Linked DNA regions of Longispora fulva. The protein of the gene in region 2 interacts with the protein of the main gene of each other region in a pairwise test. Links are inferred from orthologs where the notes say so. Each region holds a gene or a part of one and is shown on either strand. Other genes may lie near its edges.

Evidence for each region.
Region 1: the proteins of rpe (region 2) and eno interact in binary tests that used the Escherichia coli proteins (3 or more experiments, as listed by UniProt). The link is inferred for Longispora fulva from one-to-one orthologs.

Annotation. Positions count from the first base shown.
Region 1 is NZ_JADOUF010000001.1:5,612,051-5,621,411, forward strand. Bases 3,217-6,106 are described here. They hold eno (phosphopyruvate hydratase), read right to left. Parts: upstream 5,356-6,106; coding sequence 4,078-5,355; downstream 3,217-4,077. Other genes in these bases: IW245_RS25340 (DUF501 domain-containing protein), read right to left, coding at 3,217-3,504; IW245_RS25345 (FtsB family cell division protein), read right to left, coding at 3,509-4,015; IW245_RS25355 (hypothetical protein), read left to right, coding at 5,489-6,073. Outside these bases: IW245_RS25315 (AAA family ATPase), read right to left, coding at 1-178; IW245_RS25320 (hypothetical protein), read right to left, coding at 175-741; IW245_RS25325 (DUF4129 domain-containing protein), read right to left, coding at 738-1,445; IW245_RS25330 (NUDIX domain-containing protein), read left to right, coding at 1,523-1,984; IW245_RS25335 (Ppx/GppA phosphatase family protein), read right to left, coding at 2,012-2,923; more of IW245_RS25340, read right to left, coding at 2,920-3,216; nudC (NAD(+) diphosphatase), read left to right, coding at 6,135-6,926; IW245_RS25365 (DUF885 domain-containing protein), read right to left, coding at 6,959-8,542; IW245_RS25370 (LCP family protein), read right to left, coding at 8,552-9,361. UniProt on the Escherichia coli protein: Catalyzes the reversible conversion of 2-phosphoglycerate (2-PG) into phosphoenolpyruvate (PEP). It is essential for the degradation of carbohydrates via glycolysis.
Region 2 is NZ_JADOUF010000001.1:8,628,004-8,637,210, reverse strand. The notes cover bases 6,472-9,207. They hold rpe (ribulose-phosphate 3-epimerase), read right to left. Parts: upstream 8,303-9,207; coding sequence 7,640-8,302; downstream 6,472-7,639. Other genes in these bases: IW245_RS39865 (DUF4386 domain-containing protein), read right to left, coding at 8,506-9,207; IW245_RS39875 (diguanylate cyclase), read right to left, coding at 7,032-7,643; IW245_RS39880 (helix-turn-helix domain-containing protein), read right to left, coding at 6,472-6,858. Outside these bases: IW245_RS39905 (ABC transporter permease), read left to right, coding at 1-681; IW245_RS39900 (ABC transporter ATP-binding protein), read left to right, coding at 678-1,790; IW245_RS39895 (family 20 glycosylhydrolase), read left to right, coding at 2,096-4,357; IW245_RS39890 (SRPBCC family protein), read right to left, coding at 4,378-4,848; IW245_RS39885 (hypothetical protein), read right to left, coding at 4,987-5,166; more of IW245_RS39880, read right to left, coding at 5,611-6,471. UniProt on the Escherichia coli protein: Catalyzes the reversible epimerization of D-ribulose 5-phosphate to D-xylulose 5-phosphate.

The DNA.
Region 1 (9,361 bases), 3.0 Mb from region 2 along the record:
TCGTCCGCGCGGTCAGGGTCTTGCCCAGCCCGGGCAGGTCCTCCAGCAGCACGTGCCCACCGGCCAGGATCCCGGCCAGCACCAACTCCAGCGAGTCGCGCTTGCCGACGACCACCGTGCCGACCCGGTCCAGGACAGCCCGGGCCAGCCGGCTGACCTCGTGCGGGGGCAGGTTCATAGCTCCTCCAACAGTTTCACGAGCTCCGACAGCTGGGCGTGGCTCGGTGCCCGCCGCTTCGGGGAGTCCAGGAAGTCAACGAGACGCGGGCCGAGCAACTCCGCCGCCCGCGCCGGGTGGGTGGCCCGGGTGATGCCGTGCCGCAGTCGCAGCCGCTCGTCGGCGAGCGCGGCGAACGCCGGCAACAGGGCCCGGTTGAACTGTTCGCCGTCGCCGCGCACCCAGTCCAGCCGGTCCACCCAGCGCTTGGCGTCGGCGAACGGCTTGTCCACGGCCCGGAAACCCGACTCCTCGCGGGGCGTGGGCCGGTACCTCGGGAAGGGCTCCGGCCGCAGCATCCCGCCGAGCCGCCAGCTGATCGCCACGGCCAGACACACTGTGAACACCAGGAGGAACGGCACGGAGTAGCCCGTGGCCGCGACCACCATCCAGAGGAACCCGGCAACCAGCGCCGCCCAGATCGCGGACCGCACCGTGGCCCCGAGCGGGGTCAGGCGCGCCTTCCGCCGCCGTGGCGCGGGCTCGGGCTCGCCGCCGAGCAGGTCGTCGATGCCGACGCTCACGCCGTCACCTCCCGGGCCAGCTCGTCGTGCAGCTGCGCGAGAGCCGAACGGGCCCGCAGGCGCATGTCCTCGTCGACGATGTGCGGGGCGTAGCGGGCGAGCCGGTACAGCTCCACGAAGTCGCCCAGCCCGCCGCTGCTCACGTGGTGCTCGGCCAGCAGCCGACCCACGAGCTCGGTGGGCGTGTCCCCGGTCTGACGGACCGTGCCCGCCTCGGCGGCGGCGGCCTCCAGGCCCAGCCAGCAGGCGATCACGGCGCGGCGCGGATCCCCGAGGTCGTCGAGCGCGTCCAGGCCGGCCCGCACGGCCGCCCGGACCTCCTCGACCCGCACCTCTGGCGCACCGTTCACCGGGTTCAGCGCCGCGTACGGCCGGACCCGGATCCGGATGTTGTCCTTCACCACGGTCCACAGCACGGCGACCACCACCGAGACCAGGATCGCGCCGACGATGCTCAGCAGAAGGATCCACACCCAGGAGGGCCAGCCTCCCGAGTCGGCCACCGCGCCGGCCGCGGGCTCGCCGCTCTGGATGGCTTTCTGCGGGATGTCCTCCGGCGGCGTGGGCGGCGGGTGCGTGAACATCGGCATGGGAAGCCGCGTCGCCTGCACGCTCGTCCGGGCCGCCGCCGTCGCGACCGCGCCGAGCAACGCGACCACGATCACCAGCGGCCCCCAGCGCCACAGCCCCCGCGCGATGTTCACGTGGTCACCCTATGCCCACGTTACTGGGAGTGTGAGGCACGGCACCGTAACAACTTGCGCTCTGTACAGTCGCGGTCGTGGAGACCGAACTGGCCGAGGCCCGGCTGGCCGCCGGAGCGCTGTTCCGCGACGCGTCGGGGCGGGTGCTGCTGGTGAAGCCGAGCTACAAGTCCGGCTGGGACATCCCCGGCGGGTATGTCGACGAGGGCGAGAGTCCGCTGCAGGCGTGCGTGCGGGAGGTCCGCGAGGAGATCGGCCTCACGGTCGCTCTCCGGGGGCCGCTGGTGGTCGACTGGTCGCCGAAGCCCCGGGCCGGGAACCGGGTGATGTTCGTGTTCGACGGCGGGTCGCTCACCGGCGGGCAGGAGGCGGGGATCCGACTCCAGAAGGACGAACTTTCCGGGTACCGGTACGTGGCGCCGGCCGACCTGGACCGGCACCTGGGCAAGCGGCTGCTGCCCCGGGTGCTCGCCGCGCTGGCCGCCCGGGAGTCGGGCACCACGGTGTACCTGGAGCACGGCCGGCCTCTGGCGGGGTGAGCCGGGTCCGGCTCGTCGGTCGCCGAGTCAGGCCAGGGACCAGGCGATCCCGTCGAGGATGTCGGACTCCGACGCGATCACCGAGTCCGCGCCCGTGCGCTCCATGATGGTCCGCAGGATCAGCGCCCCGGCCACGATCACGTCCGCCCGCCCCGGGTGCATCACCGGGATCGCCAGCCGCTCCTCGTGGTCGGCGGCGGCCAGCTCGGCGGAGACCCGGGCGACGTCGGCGTAGGGGACGACGGCGTGGTGGACGCGGGACGAGTCGTACCCGTCGAGGCCGAGGCTGATCGCCGTCACGGTCGTGACGGACCCGGCCAGGCCGACCAGGGTCACGCCCCGGCCGCCACCCACGTGCGCGAGCGCCCTGTCGACGGTGCCCGTGATGTCCACCAGGGCGGCGGCCAGTTCCGGCGTGCTCGCCGGGTCGGAGTGCAGGTGCCGCTCGGTCATCCGCACGCAGCCGACGTCCACGCTGATCGCGGCCTCGACGTCGGTGGACCCGACCACGAACTCGGTGGAGCCGCCCCCGATGTCCACCACCAGGTACGGCGGCTCGGCCGTCAGGCCCCGCGCCGCCCCGGTGAACGACAGCCGGGCCTCCTCGTCGCCGGTGACGACCTCCGGCTCGACGCCCAGCGTGTCGCGCACCATGGCGGTGAAGTCCGCGGCGTTGGCGGCGTCGCGGGACGCGCTGGTCGCGCACATCCGGATCCGGTCCGCGCCGAGCTCGGCGATCATCGCGGCGTACTCGACCAGGGCGACACGGGTGCGCTCGATCGCCGCCTCGGACAGCCGGCCGGTGCGGTCGACGCCCTCGCCCAGCCGGACGATCCGCATCTCGCGGCGCAGGTCGGTCAGGGTCTCGCCGTCGGTGTCGGCGATCAGGAGCCGGACGGAGTTGGTGCCGCAGTCGATGGCGGCGACGCGGTGGGTCACGCCGGGCCGTGCCGGTAGCGCTCGTCGGCCGCGATGTGGGCGGGATCGGTGGCACCCGTGGCGGGCGCGGCATGCGGGACGTCGCTCGCGGCGGGCCCGGGCGTGACACACGGCCCGGAGGCCCACCAGTCGCCCAGCCGCTCACGCACCTCGTCCCCGAACGGGTTCACCCCGGGACCGGCCGCCAGCGCGTGCCCCAGGTGCACGTGCAGGCACTTGACCCGCTCCGGCATCCCGCCGGCGGAGATCCCGGCGATCTCGGCGACGTGCTCGATGGCCTCGCGCCGGTCGAGGTAGTCCTGGTGCGCCTTCTGGTACCGCGCGGCCAGCTCCGGATCTTCGGCGAGCCTGGCCTGCTGGTCCTTCATCAGCCCCTCGGACTCCAGGCTGCTCGCGCCGGCCGTCGCCTTCGGGCACGTCAGGTAGAACGTGGTCGGGAACGGGGTGCCGTCGGGGAGCCTCGGCGACGTCTCCACGACGTCGGGGTTGCCGCACGGGCAGCGGTGCGCGACGGCCCGGGTGCCCCGGGGCTCGCGCCCGAGCTGCGCGGCGACCGCCGCCAGGTCCTGCTCGCTGACCATTGTTCTACTTTCGTCTGGGTTTGTCGGCTGCCTTGGTACTCGACCATAGCTTCCCGTACCAGGGGCCGTCGCTCGCAGCCTTGCCCCGGCTGGAGCCCTCGCCGTCCGGCGCGCCGCCGGCCACCGAGTCGGTCACCCGGTAGGCGGTGTCGCCGGGGAGCACGAGTTGCAGGCGCTCGCGGGCCTGCTGCGCGAAGTACTGCGGGTCGTCCCACTTCTTGCGTTGCAGGGACAGGCTGTCGATCCGGGTCTGCTGCGCGCGCAACTGGTCCTCGACCCGGGCCATCTCCGCGTTCTGGGTGAGATAGGTCCGCACCGGATACGCGTACGCCAGCACGAGGGTCGCCAGCAGGATGCCCAGGATCGCCGCGCGGCCGGTGAACTTCCGCTGCCGGGGTGGCCGGGTGCGCTGGGCCGCGCCGGGGGCCGCCGGGCGGCGGGCGGCGGCCGGGCGGGAGCCGGACCGGGTGGTCCGACGGCCCGGACCCTGCCGGCCAGGGGTGCGGCTCACGACACTCCTCAAGGGGGTGGGGTCCGACCCCGGCGCTGACGCGCCGGGGTCGGCAATCCCTTCTAGCCTCGCATACGGGGGAACGCCGAGGCACCCGCGTAACGCGCCGCAGAGTCCAGCTCCTCCTCGATCCGGAGCAGCTGGTTGTACTTCGCGACCCGCTCCGACCGCGCCGGGGCACCGGTCTTGATCTGGCCACAGCCGAGCGCGACGGCCAGGTCCGCGATCGTGGTGTCCTCGGTCTCGCCGGACCGGTGGCTCATCATGGTGCGGAAACCGGCCCGGTGGGCCATGTCCACGGCGTCCAGCGTCTCGGTCAGCGAGCCGATCTGGTTCACCTTGACGAGGACCGCGTTGGCGGTCTTCTCGGCGATGCCCCGGGCGATCCGCTCCGGGTTGGTGACGAACAGGTCGTCGCCCACGAGCTGGGTACGGTCGCCGATCAGGGTGGTCAGCGCGTGCCAGCCGGCCCAGTCGTCCTCGTCCAGCGGGTCCTCGATCGACACGATCGGGTAGCTGTCGAGCAGGCTCGCGTAGTACTTGGCCATGTCATCGGCCGACTTCTGCTGGCCCTCGAACGTGTACGAGCCGTCCTTGTGGAACTCGGTGGCCGCCACGTCCAGCGCGAGCGCGATGTCCGTGCCGAGCGCGTAGCCGGCGTTGCCGATGGCCTCGGCGATCAGGTCCAGGGCCGCGGCGTTGGTCGGCAGGTTCGGCGCGAAGCCGCCCTCGTCGCCGAGGCCGGTGGACAGGCCCTTCTTCTTCAGCACGGCCTTCAGCGCGTGGTAGACCTCGACGCCGGAGCGCAGGGCCTCCTTGAAGGTCGGCGCGCCGATCGGAGCGATCATGAACTCCTGGACGTCCACGTTGCTGTCGGCGTGCGAGCCGCCGTTGAGGATGTTCAGCATCGGGACCGGCAGCAGGTGCGCGTTCGGGCCGCCCAGGTAACGGAACAGCGGCAGTCCTGCCGAGTCCGCGGCGGCCTTGGCCACCGCGAGGGAGATGCCCAGGATCGCGTTCGCGCCCAGGTTCGCCTTGTTCGGGGTGCCGTCCAGGTCGAGCATCTTCTGGTCGATCGCGCGCTGGTCGGTCGCGTCGAAGCCGATCAGCTCCTCGGCGATCGTGGCGACGTTGTCCACGGCGTTTTCGACACCCTTGCCACCGTAACGACCGGTATCGCCGTCACGCAGCTCACATGCCTCGAACGCTCCTGTCGATGCCCCGGACGGCACGGCTGCCCGGGAAAACGTGCCGTCGTCCAGAAGTACCTCGACCTCGACGGTCGGATTGCCCCGAGAATCCAGGATTTCGCGGGCGGCGATGCCTTCAATCGTGGCCACGTGTGTCACTCCTCCGGTCGGGCGAATGAGGCCGCGCCGCTGCGGCCCAGGGCTGGTGAGACCCATCGCTGAGCGTAGCCACCCGCCGTGAACCGATTTGCAATGCCTCCCGCCACCAGGAAGGCTGGCGTCTATGCGTCGTTCGGCAGCCATACTTTTCGCGCTCCTGGCCCTCGCGGGGTGCGGCCGGGTCGCAGAGGCCGGCCCCACCGACCCCGCCAGGTTGATCAATTCTTTCGCCGCCAAGCTCGACGAGGCGACGAAGCGGACCTACACCGCCGAGTACCGGGTCGCCGACGGTGGGGCGGTGTCCGTCGCGCAGGCCCAGAAGCCGTCGCGGACCGCGTACACCCACCTCGGCGGGCGGGTGGTGATCGCACCGGAGGGGTTCACCACGTGTGAGGCCACCACGTGCGGCAAGCCGGTCCCGACGCCGGCTGCGGGCGTACCCGTCACGATTCCGGGGTTTCTGACCTCCGCCGACGCCCTGCGCGCGCTCAGCTCCGCCTCGCTCAACGACCGGGGCACCCTCACCTCGCACGACCGCACGGTCGCCGGCCAGCACGCGCTGTGCCTGACGATCGGGGCGCTGGACGCGTGCGTCACCGACCAGGGCGTGCTCGGCGCGTTCGTGGGCGAGGTCGACGGCGTCAAGATCGACATCATTCTCACCCGGTACGCCGAGTCGGTCACCGCCGACGCGTTCACGACCTCGTGACCAGCGTGGCGGCGCCCCGCTCGCGCCCGTCGGCCCGCGGCCGGCGCGCGGCGGTGACCTCGTGACCAGCCGGGCACCCGGCCCGCCCGGGGCGCGACTCGTCCCCGGCACCGTCGGCGACCTCACCCCGCACGTCGGCGACTGGCTGCTCCCGGTCTCCGGCGACCGCCTCGGCATGCCGACGGCCGTCACCGAGCCCACCGCCGACCTGCTCTACGTCGGCGAGTTCGACGGCCGGTCCGCGTGGGCGGCCGAGAGCCCCGAGGCGACCCTGCGCTGGCCGGAACTGGCCCAGCACCTCGACCGGGCCACCCTCGCCCTCGCCGGCCGCGCCCAGCAACTGGTGGCCTGGAAACGCACCCACCGGTACTGCGGCGCCTGCCGCGCCGAACTCGGCTACGAACCGCCCTACCCGTGGCCCCGGTGCACGGCCTGCGGCCTGCTCGTCCCGATGGCCCCGTGCCCCGTGGTGCTGGTCCTGATCCGGCGCGACGACCGGGTGCTGCTCGCCCGGCACTCCTACGCGCACAGCGACATGTGGGCGCTGGTCGCCGGGTACGTGGAGTACGGCGAGACGCTGGAGGAGGCCGCGCGGCGCGAGGTGTGGGAGGAGGTCGGCGTCGAGATCGACGACCTGTCCTACGTCGACAGCCAGCCGTGGACGCTGTCGGGGCCGGGGACACTGCTCGTCGGGTTCACCGCGCGGTGGGTCGCGGGGGAACCGACGGTGGACGGGGTGGAGCTGACCGCCGCCGAATGGTTCCCGGTGGCGGACCTGCCGGACGCGGTGCCGCCGGAGTACTCGCTGGCCCGGTGGATGCTGGACGCGGCCCGGGAGTCGGCCCCCCGCTAGGCAACGCGCGAGGGGCTCGGGGGCTCCGGGACTCAGACGCCCAGCAGGGTCCGCAGGTGCCTCGGGGCCGGGCTGCCGTGGCCGAGCATCGCGTCGTGCCACTCCCGCACCGACGTCCCCGCCGGCCGGGCCGCGGCGATCGACGACATCTCCGTGTACCCCACGAAGTAGGTCGACAGCTGGGTCGACGTCAACAGCGCCCGGCGCCACTTGCCGGCCGCCTCGCCGTCCTCCTGGAAGCCGCGCTCCAGCATCAGGGCCATGCCCTCGGCCTCGGACAGGTCCTCGCAGTGCGCCAGCTGGTCGAGGACGGCGTTGATCGCCATCCGGAGCTGCATCTTCAGCTGGGCCAGCTTCACCGGGTGGCCGCCGAAGCCGGCGTCGGCCATCAGCTCCTCGGTGTACACGGCCCAGCCCTCGGTGAACACGCCCGACCGGCACAGGGCCCTGGCCGGGTTGGAGCCCCGGAACCGGCGGCTGTGCGCGAGCTGCAGGTAGTGGCCCGGCATGGCTTCGTGCACCGCCAGGTTACGCAGCATGTGGTTGTTGTACTCGCGGTAGAACGACTCGACGCGCTCCGGGCTCCAGCTCCGCGGCGCAGGCGAGATCGCGAAGGTGGTCGGCAGTTCTGCGGTCTCGAAGGGGCCGACCGGCATGCAGTACGCCACGGCGACGCCGCGGGCGAACTCCGGCATCTCCTCGATCACCAGCGGGTCGGTGACCATGGTGACCAGGTCGTGCTCCCGGCAGAACTCCGTCGCCTCCGCCGTGAACCGCCGCGACAGCTCCAGGATCGTGGTGTTGTCGGGGCGGTCGGCGCCCAGGGCGTCGAGGGCCTCGCGGACCGGCACCCCGCCGCACAGGTCGACGAGCTGCGCCGTCGCGTCGTCGAGCGCCACCATCGCCCGGTCGAGCAGTTGGCTGGCCGGGAGCTCGGTGTCCAGCGTGTACCAGAGCTTGCCCTCCCAGAGCCGGCGGCCGAGCCTCGGGTCCCGCCCGGGCCGCAGCACCGCCTCGCGCAGCCAGCCGTCGAACTCGGCCAGCGCCGCCAGCGCGTCGTCGCGCGCCTTGTCGAGCGCCACGCCCGGGGCCTGTGCGGCGAACGCCGGCAGCTCGTCGCGGATCAGGGAGGCGACGCCGGCGAACTGGCCGATCGCCGTCTCCAGGTGCACGGTCGGGCAGTCCCGCAGGGTCTCGCGCGCCGTCGCCAGCGCGTCCGGCACGGCGGCGAGCCGGCCGGCGAGCACCTCGAGCCGGTCGGCGACCGGGGCGAACTCGCTCGTCAGCAGGCCGTGCAGCAGGACGCCCGGGTTGTGCGCCAGCGGGTCCCACTCGTGGTTGCGCACCTCGGTCAGGTCGAACAGCCGCCGGTCGACGGCGGTGCTCAACTGGGCGTGGTCGACCAGGTCCTCGGGCTCCAGCACGTCGGCGTCGACCTGTGCGAGGGCGTTGGCCGCGTCGTGCAGCATGGCGGTCCTGGCCGCGACCCCGCCGGACGAGAAGTCCGGCAGCCGGTCGTCCACCCGGTGGTCCCCGGCGTAGAACGCCGTGACCGGGTCGGACTGCAACAGGGCGTCGACGATGCGCCCGGCGAGGGCGGGAAAATCCTGGGACATGGGAGGACCCTACCTGTTCACCAGCTCCAGATGCCGCCCCACGAACGCGTCCACCTCGTCGGCGACGACGGCGGCGAAGAACTCGGCCGCGACCGGTTCGAGCTCCTCGCCCTGATAGCCGGCCCCGGTGCCGATGTTGTGCCCCGGGAGCTTGATCAGGGCGAGGCGGTCCTGGCCGATGCCGTGCAGGGCGACGGCGAAGTCGACGATGGACGCGCCCCTGCCGTCGAAGGTGAGCGCGTCGCCGGCCGCGCCCACCACCGCGCCGAGTTTGCCGGGGCTGGTCAGCACCGACAGGCTCGTCGCCTTCGCGACCAGGGCGCGGATGAACTGCTGCTGGTGGCGCTGGCGGGTGTAGTCGCCGCCCTCGGTGTAGCGCTGGCGGACGTAGTCCAGGGCCTCGGAGGCCGACAGGTGGCGCTGGCCCGGCTCGTACACCCGGTGCGGGGGGTCGCCGGGGATCTTCCACCGGGGCTCGCCGTCCGGGGTGAGGTGGATGGACTCGACGTGCTGGTCGATGTACATGTCCACACCGTCCAACTCGGCCACCACCTGCTGGAACCCGGCGAAGTTGATCACGAGCCCCGCGTCGAAGCTCGTGATCCCGGTGTACGCCGACACCGTCTTGGCCAGCAGCCCGAACCCGCTGGCCACGTCCGACGGCGCGCCCTCCCGCCGGGAGCCGTAGGTCATGGAGTGGGTCAGCTTGTCGTACCGGCTGCCGGCGAACTGGGCCCGCTCCCACGGCGGGATGTCGAGCAGCAGGTCACGCGGTAGCGAGAACAGGTAGGCCCGGTCGAGGTCGCGGGGCACGTGCAG
Region 2 (9,207 bases):
CCGTGGGCCACCCTCGGCCCGCGGCTGGCCGAGCCGACGGTGCTCGCCGCGCTCCGGCTGTCCCTGGTCACCGCGTCCTGCGCGACCGCGTTGTCCCTGGTCCTGGGCGTGCCCCTGGCGTGGCTGCTGGCCAGGGTCGAGTTCTGGGGGCGGCGCGTCATCCGGGCGCTGGTCACCCTGCCGCTCGTCCTGCCGCCCGTCGTCGGGGGCGTCGCGCTGCTCCTCGTCTTCGGCCGCAACGGGCTGTTCGGGGCCGCGCTGGAGTCCCTGGGCGTGACCCTGCCGTTCAGCACGCCCGGGGTGGTCCTCGCCGAGACGTTCGTGGCGATGCCGTTCCTCGTGATCGCCGTGGAGGGCGCGCTGCGCGGCGCGGACCGCCGGTACGAGGAGGCGGCAGCGACGCTCGGGGCCGGCCGGTTCACCACGTTCCGTCGGGTGACCCTGCCGATGATCGGGCCGGGGATCGCCGCCGGGGCGGTGCTGTGCTGGGCGCGGGCGCTCGGCGAGTTCGGGGCCACGATCACGTTCGCCGGTAACTTCCCCGGCCGGACCCAGACGATGCCGCTCGCGGTGTACCTGGCGCTGGAGACCGATCCGGCCGCCGCGATCACCCTGAGCCTGCTGCTGCTCGCCGTCAGCGTGCTGCTCCTCGCCCTGCTCCGGGAGAGGTGGGTGTCGTGACGGCCGGCCCGGGATCCGGGCTGCGCGCGCGGTTGCGGGTACGGCTCGTGGATGTCGAGCTCGACCTCGCCGCCGGGGAGACCGTCGCCCTGCTCGGGCCGAACGGGGCCGGCAAGTCCACTGTGCTGCGGGCGCTCGCCGGGCTGCTGCCCTCGGGCGGGGAGATCAGCGTGGGGGGTGTGCGGATCGAGGGGCTGGCTCCGGAGTACCGGAGAATCGGGTTGGTCTTTCAGGACTATCTGCTGTTCCCGCATCTGTCCGCCGTGGACAACGTGGCCTTCGGCCCCCGGTGCGCCGGGGTGTCGAAGGCCAGGGCGCGGCAGGTCGCGACCGAGTGGCTCGGCAGGGTCGGGCTCGGCGGGCACCTGCGGTCCCGGCCCGGGCGGCTGTCCGGCGGGCAGGCCCAGCGGGTCGCGCTCGCCCGGGCCCTGGCGACCGAGCCCCGGCTGCTGCTCCTCGACGAGCCCCTCGCGGCCCTCGACGTGCGCAGCCGGCTGGAGATCCGGGCGGAACTGCGCCGGCACCTCGCGGAGTTCCCCGGGGCGGCGCTGCTCGTCACGCACGACCCCCTGGACGCGATGACCCTCGCCGACCGGATCCTGATCCTCGAGGACGGCCGGATCACCCAGGAGGGCACGCCGGTGGAGATCACGTCCCGGCCGCGCACGGAGTATGTCGCCACGTTGGTCGGGCTGAACCTCTACCGGGGGGTGGCCCGCGACGGGGTGGTCGCCGAGCTGGCCCCGGTCGGCGGCGGGACGCGAGCCGACGAACACGTCCCCGGCCCCCCGCCCGGGCCGGCCCCTGCCGGTGGCCGGCCGGTCACGCTGACCGCCGGCGAGGCGGGGACCGGGGACGTGTTCGTCGCGTTCCCGCCGTCGGCCGTCGCGCTGTTCCGCGACCGGCCCGACGGCAGTCCCCGCAACGTGTGGCCGGGGCGGGTGGCTGCCGTGGACCAGCACGGGGACAAGGTGCGGGTCCGGCTCGACGGGGAGCTGCCGGTGGCCGCCGACGTGACCCCGGCGGCGCTCGCGGCGCTGGAGCTGGCCCCCGGAGCCCTGGTGTGGGCGGCCGTGAAGGCCACGGAGACCCACATCTACCCGGCCTGACAGCCCAACCCGTCTACCCGGCCCGGCAGCCCGCCTCGTCCCGCAGCCCGTCCGCCGGCTCCGGGAGACCCTGGCGGACCTGGACCCGGCGGCCGGCCAGTCACCCACTTTGTCGGAACTTTCACCGAGCGTGGTGGTTGGGCGTGCAATGCGCACCCGGCCTGCGCACCACACAGTGGACCCGCACGAGACGTGCTCGCACCCTGCGCGGTTCGTGATTGATTTATCGAAATCCTTGAGTGCGCGTGGTCGTGCTCATAACCTCCCAGGAACACGCACCTTCACGCATGTTCCTGGGAGGTTCCATGAAAGCTCTCCGATGGGTGCTGGGCGGGATGCTCGTTGCTCTGGCCATGCCCGCCACCCCCGCCGCGGCCGCGGCCCCGCTCGCCGCCGGCCCGCCGCAGACGGTGCCGGCGTTGCGCGAATGGACAGCCGGCACCGGCTCCTACACGTTCGGCACCGCGAGCCGGATCACCGTCGACCCCGTCTACGCCGGCCGGCTCACCGACGAGGCGCAGGTCCTCGCCGACGACCTCAAGGACCTGACCGGCAGGACCGTCACGGTCGCCCAGGGCTCCCCCGCCGCCGGCGACATCCACATGACCCTCGGCGCGACGGTACCCGTGGAGGGGTACACCCTCGCCGTGGGCGCGAACATCACCGTCGCCGGCTCCGATGACGCCGGGGCCTTCTACGGCACCCGCACCGTGCTCCAGCTGCTCAAGCAGTCCAGCACCGTCCCGGCCGGTTCCGCGCGGGACTGGCCGACGAAGGCCGAGCGCGGGCTGATGATCGATCAGGGCCGCAAGTTCTTCACCGTGGACTGGGTCAGGAAGCACATCAAGGAGCTGGCGTACCTCAAGCTCAACTCCTTCCACTTCCACGTGTCCGACACGTTCGGCTTCCGGCTGGAGAGCGCGACGCACCCGGAGCTGACGTCGACGGACCACTACTCCAAGCAGGACATCGCGGACCTGGTGGCGCTGGGCGCGAAGTACCACGTCGGAATCGTGCCCGAGATCGACATGCCCGGGCACATGAACACCACCCTCACCGCGCACCCCGAGCTCAAGCTGAAGAGCAGGACGGGCGCGATCAGCAACGAGTTCATCGACCTGTCCATGGACGCCAGCTACACGCTGATCCGGGACCTGATCACCGAGTACCTGCCGCTGTTCCCCGGGCCCTACTGGCACATCGGGGCCGACGAGTACGTCTCCGACTACTCCCAGTACCCCCAGCTGGGCACCTACGCCACGGCGCACTACGGCGCGAACGCGACGGCGAAGGACACCTACTACGGCTTCGTGAACTGGGCCAACGACCTCGTGCGCGCCGGTGGCAAGCAGACGAGGATGTGGAACGACGGCATCAAGTCCGGCGACGGCACCATCACTCCGGCCACCAACATCGTGGTCGACTTCTGGTACAACTACGGCCTGAGCCCCCAGCAGCTCCTCGACCGGGGCCACACGGTCGCCAACGAGTCCTGGACCCCGACCTACTACGTGCTCGGCGGCGCGAAGCCGGACACGAAGTGGATGTACGAGACCTGGACCCCCGACCTGTTCCAGGGCAGCCAGACCGTCAACGCCCCGACCCGCAACCTCGGCTCCAGCATCCACGTGTGGTGCGACAACCCGAACGCCGAGTCCGAGGACCAGATCGCCGCCGGCATCCGGCTGCCGCTGCGCGGACTGGCCCAGCAGACCTGGGGCTCACCGAAACTCGTCGCCACGTACGCGCAGTTCACCCCGATCGCCGACCTCGTCGGGCACGCGCCCGGCTGGCCGGCCGGCCCGGCGGGCAACCTGGCGCTCGGCAAGCCGGTGACCTCGTCGGGGACGGAGACCGCGAACTTCCCGGCCAGCTACGCCGTCGACGGCGACCCGGGCACCCGCTGGTCGTCGGGCTACTCCGACACCTCGTGGATCCGGGTGGACCTCGGCACCAGCCAGCCGGTCAGCCGCGTCGTACTGCGCTGGGAGGCCGCCTACGGCAAGGCGTACAAGATCCAGACGTCGAACGACGACGCCACCTGGACCACGGTCAACACCACGACGAACTCCGACGGCGGCGTGGACGACCTCGCGGTCACCGGCACCGGCCGCTACATCCGGATGCAGGGCACGACCCGCGCCACCACCTGGGGCTACTCCCTCTACGAGTTCGAGGTGTACGGCACGACCGCCACCGTCTACCAGATCGCCACGGGCGGCAAGGCGCTCGACGACCCGGGCAGCTCGGGCACGGCCGGCACCCAGCTGATCACCTGGACCACGCACGGCGGCACCAACCAGCAGTGGCGGTCGACCCCGCAGTCCGACGGCACGGTCACCCTGACCAACGGCGCCTCGGGCATGTGCGCGGACGTCAGCGGTGCCAACGTCGTGCAGAACCCCTGCTCGGGCGGGGCCAGCCAGAAGTGGAAAATCAACGGGTCGATCATCTCCACCCCCGCAGGGTTGGTGCTGACCACTGCGTCCACGTCGGACAACGCCAAGGTGACGGTGGCCGCCGACACCGGTTCGGCGTTGCAGCGTTGGACGCTCACCGCCGTGTGACCCCCCGCGTGCCCTGACGGTCAGGCCAGGGCACGCGACAGGTTGCGCAGCGTGGCGCGCATCCCGGCCCGGTTCCGCTCCGCGCGGTCCCCGGCCGGGGTGCCGCTGAACAGCAGCCCCAGGGCCTCCACCAGCCGACCGCGCCAGTCGTCGCGCCGCTGGTCCTCCCAGAACTCCGTCACCTCGGTGCCACCCTGGGCGGCCACGAGCCGGTACCCCCACCGGGCCACGGGCAGCCCGAACGTCCGCACGTCGAACGAGTACTCCCGCCCCGGGCTCGCCGCCACCACCCGGCAGTTGGTGAACCACACGAACGCCGCCCGCCGGTTCCACCCGGTGAACCGGTCCCCGACCCGCTCGCCCCGCCCCCACACGGAGAAACACTCCGGGCTGAAGGCCGCCATCCGGCGCGGGTCGCCGACCAGGGCGTAGATCCGCTCGGCCGGCGCGTCGATCACGAGCTTCTCACTGAGTGTCCGCACTCGCTCCATGCAGCCACACTCTAGGGCTTTCAAAGATCAACATCATCAGACGGTTACGGTGGTCCCCGACCCGGTCTCCACCGGCTGTCCGGGGCCGGGCTGTCCGGGACCGGTCCCCTGCGGAGGGGTTGTCCTGGGAAGCGCGGGCTATTCCCGGTTCGTGAGTGGTCTGGAAACTCCGGCACAGAGCGCTTCCAACACCCAGCGCGGCCGGCGGGTCAGCGGCTCGATGGATATCCACGCCTGGTGTGCACGGTAGCGCGGATCGGCGGCATAGTCGTTGAACGCGGCCTGCGCGGTGCCGATCGTGCCGGTGGACTGCCGCAACGTCGCACGGCGCGGTGCACCGCTGGACCCGGGCGACGGGAACAAGGGGCAGCCGGCGAAGCCAGCGCCAGCGTGGAGCCCGCCAGACGTAGGCAGGACGATCGGGACGGTGCACGAGGCCGATCAGCTGGGCCCTGGCTCCCAACTCCTCCTCGGTCCACGTCTCCCGTTCGGTCAGGGTGGGCAACTCCGCCACGATCGGCGGAGGAATCGTCACGCGCCGCACGTCGGCCTCCTCCAGGCTGGTGTGGAGAGACGCGGCAGCGCTCGTGGTCGCCAGGCACCGCCGCGTCGACGGTCCGTCCTCCCTCCGGGCACACCGGAGCAGGACCGCCGAGAGACGCGCGGCTAGCCACTCAACAGCCGTGCGTCTCTCCACAGTCACGTTAGGTCGAAGCGACAGGGACTCCGGGTACACCAGGTGTCGAGGTACGCCCTGTACCTCTAGTCGAGGACGATCGCGACCTTCCCCGCGAGGGCGACGGCCGAGGCACGCAGATAGGCGGGAGCGGTCTCGACCGCCCGGCGCACCATGTCCCTGCCGACCGGGCTGAAGCTGACCACCTCCGCCGACACGTGCGCGGCCTGACCGAGGAGGTGCAGCACACCCTCCCGGGAACCTTCCAGGTCAGCGAGCCGGGCGAGTTCCAGCAGGTGCCGGGCACGGTGCTCCGTGGAGTGGATCGCGGCCGGGTCGAGGGGGTCGGCCAGCCGGGTCGCCGACGCGGTGTCGCCGAGCTCGACGGCGCACATCACGCCGTAGACCTCGGTCCGCACCGTGCCGACCTTCGTCCACGGGTGCGCGTATCCCTCGGGCAGCATGGTCGTGACGATCCGATGGGCCTTCCCCCACTCGGCCCAGGCCGCCTGGTCGCCGGCCCTGGCCCTGGTGAGAGCCGCGCACAGGTGCAGATCGGCCAGCATCGCCACGGTCTCGGTGTGGTCCGCGACGCGCGCGGGTGAACCGTCGCGGGGGCCGGCCTCGACGAGGGGCCCGATCAGGTCGACGGCTTCCCGCAACCGCTCGACGGCCTCGTCCGTGCGGCCGGTGGCTCGGAGCAGGTGCGCGGAGTACCAGACCGATCCTGCGATGGTGACCGGGTCGTCGGCCTCCAGAGCGCTGGACATCCCCCGGTCGGCGGACAGCCACACGAGTTCCTGGTCGCCGTGCCAGGCGAGATACGCCTGGGCCTGGTGGTACGCCTGCGCGAGGAGGGCGAGGACCTTGCGCCGCTCGGGGCCGGTGTGCAGCCGGGCGGCACGCTGAAGTTCCTCCAGGAGCGCGGGGAGCACCTCGCCGACCTCGGTCCGCTGGGACTGGGAGGTGTGCCAGGTCGTCCACGCCGTATCCACCATGGCCCGCAGATAGTCCACCGACTGCGGCTCGCCGGTCACCGTCAGAGACCAGTTGGTCAGCGCGCGCCGCACGGCCGGGATGCTCGGGTGGGTCAGCCTGCCGGTCATCGGGAGTGTGCCGACCTGCGGGCCGAACAGCTCGGCCAGGTCATCGATGCGCAGGGCCGGCGCGAGCTTCTGCGCCGCAGAGAGGGTCAGCGACCGCTTCCCGTTCTCGATGAACTTGACGGTTGTGGCGCTGAGACCCGACTGGGCCGCGAGGTCCGACTGGGACAGTCCCCTGGCCTTGCGGTGCGCGCGGACCCGGTCGCCCGGGCTGGTCGATGGCGATGACATGGCGGCCTCCTCGGGGTACACGTGTACCCATGCTAGGCGCAGGCCGCCCTCCGGCGGACAAGTTGGCGCGCGCCGCTCGGCCACAGCCGTACACAGTGGCCACGAGAAGGTGGTGTACCCGAGGACGCACCCTCTGGGCGGGGCTGGCGGCGCGGTACCCGTCAGAGCGGGTTTCAGAGGCGGCGGCGGTCCACCGCGACGTGGGAGCCCGCCTCGCCCTTGGCCACCGACTTCATCTCCGTGGCCACCGCCACGACCTCGGCCGGGTCCCGGAACCGCCGGTACTCCGTCGTCGCCACCCCCACCGACAGCGTCGCCAGGTCCCACTCGTGCTTCACGCCCCGCCGGTCGACGCTGACCAGGTAGCCCCGTTCGGCGTGCTCCGGGTCGTACACCGCCGGCACCCGGCGCCCGAACTCGCGGAGCACCCCGGTGAGCAGGGACCGCACCTGGTCGGGTGGGCAGATCACCACGAAGTCGTCGCCGCCGACGTGGCCGAGGAACACGGCACGGTCCCGCGCCGGCTTGGGCGCGTCGGGGGCCCGGGCGACGGCCACCCGCAGCACGGCCGCCAGGAGCAGGATCAGTTCGTCGCCGCGGACGAAACCGTAGGCGTCGTTGACGCTCTTGAACCGGTCGATGTCCAGGTAGCAGACCGCGAACGGTGCCCCGCCGTCGATCCGGCGCGCGATCTCCCGTCGGATGCGGGTGTTGCCGGGCAGCCCCGTCAGCGGGGACGCCTCACGCAACTCCCGGAGTCTGCTCCGGCGGACGATGCGGATCACGGCGACGGTGCCGCCAGGGCGCGCAGTCGGTGCACGGCGGCGGCGCGGTCCGGCTCGTTGTAGACGGCGGTGCCGGCGACGAACGCGTCGGCGCCGGCCTCGGCGGCCAGGCCGATCGTGTCGCCGGAGATGCCGCCGTCGACCTCGATCCGGATGGTGAGGTGACCGGCGTTGACGTGCTTGCGGGCCAGGCGGACCTTGTCGAGCAGTTCGGGGATGAACGACTGGCCGCCGAAGCCGGCCTTGATCGTCATGATCAGGAGGGTGTCGAACTCGGGGAGCAGTTCGAGGTACGGCTCCATCGGCGTGTCCCGGTCGATCGCCAGCCCGGCGAGGGCGCCGGCCGCCCGGATGTCGCGGGCTACGGCGACCGGGTCGCCGGTGGCCTCCGCGTGGAAGGTGACGTTGTGCGCGCCGGCCTCCGCGTATCCCGGGGCCCAGCGGTCCGGGTTCTCGATCATCAGGTGGCAGTCGAGGGGCAGGGTGGTCGCGGCGAGCAGGCTCTTGACAACCGGCAAACCAAATGTCAGGTTTGGCACGAAATGATTGTCCATCACGTCCACGTGCGCCCAGTCGGCCGCGCCTTCGATGGTGGCTACCTCGTCGGCGAGGTGTGCGAAGTCAGCAGACAGGATGCTGGGCGCGATGATGTACGACACGCGGACAGTCTACGGAGAGTTCACCTGATGTATTCGGTGAGTAAGATCACCGATTTCCGCTGACGACCCGGACGTTTCTTTCAGGATCGGGCGTTATCGGGTACCCGGCGGGTCGGGCCGGCCCGTTGCCGCCGGTCCGGGCCCCGCAGCCCGTGCCCGGCGGGGCGGCGGCCAGCCCCTCCGCGGGCGGCGGCCGGCCCGCCTCACACTGCGGACAACTCCCTCTGCCGCACCGGCGGCTCAGACGCGGCGGCCTGCCTGAAGCCCTTGACGAGGAGGTAGCCGGCGAGGCTGACCTCCCACGCGAACACCGGCAGCGCCGCCAGTGACCCCACCGGCGAGACCTGCTCGTACAGGCCGAACATCACGGCGGTCGCCGACGCGAGGATCAGCGGGCCTCCGACGAGCCCGAGGACGGCGATGAACCGGGGCACGAGCCGGGACCGGTACAGCAGGTACGCCAGCAGCAGGCTGTTGGCCCCCAGGGCGACGTTCGGGCCGAGCAGGAAGGTCCAGTCGTGGAGCGCGACGAGCGCGTGGGCGACGGTGGCCAGGGCGTCGTCGTCGGTGCCGGCGGGGTCCCGTCGCAGGCTCACGACCGCCAGCACGCTGAGGACGCCGACGACGATGATCACGGCTTCGAGCAGGCGGACGCACACGTAGCCGAGGGCCACGGCGGGGCGCTGCCGCCGGACCACGGGATACACCGCCGCCGCCGTGCCGATGACGGCGGCGACGAGGACGAGTTCGCAGAGCGCGCCCAGGAGGACGCGGGTGTCGGCGCCGGCCCCGAGGACGTAGTTCGCGTCCTTGAGCACCGGCTGGTAGAGCACCAGGCCCGCGATCGCCGCGATCTCGGTGACCAGGAAGAGCACGCCGACGACCAGCGCGCTCCTTCGCAGTGA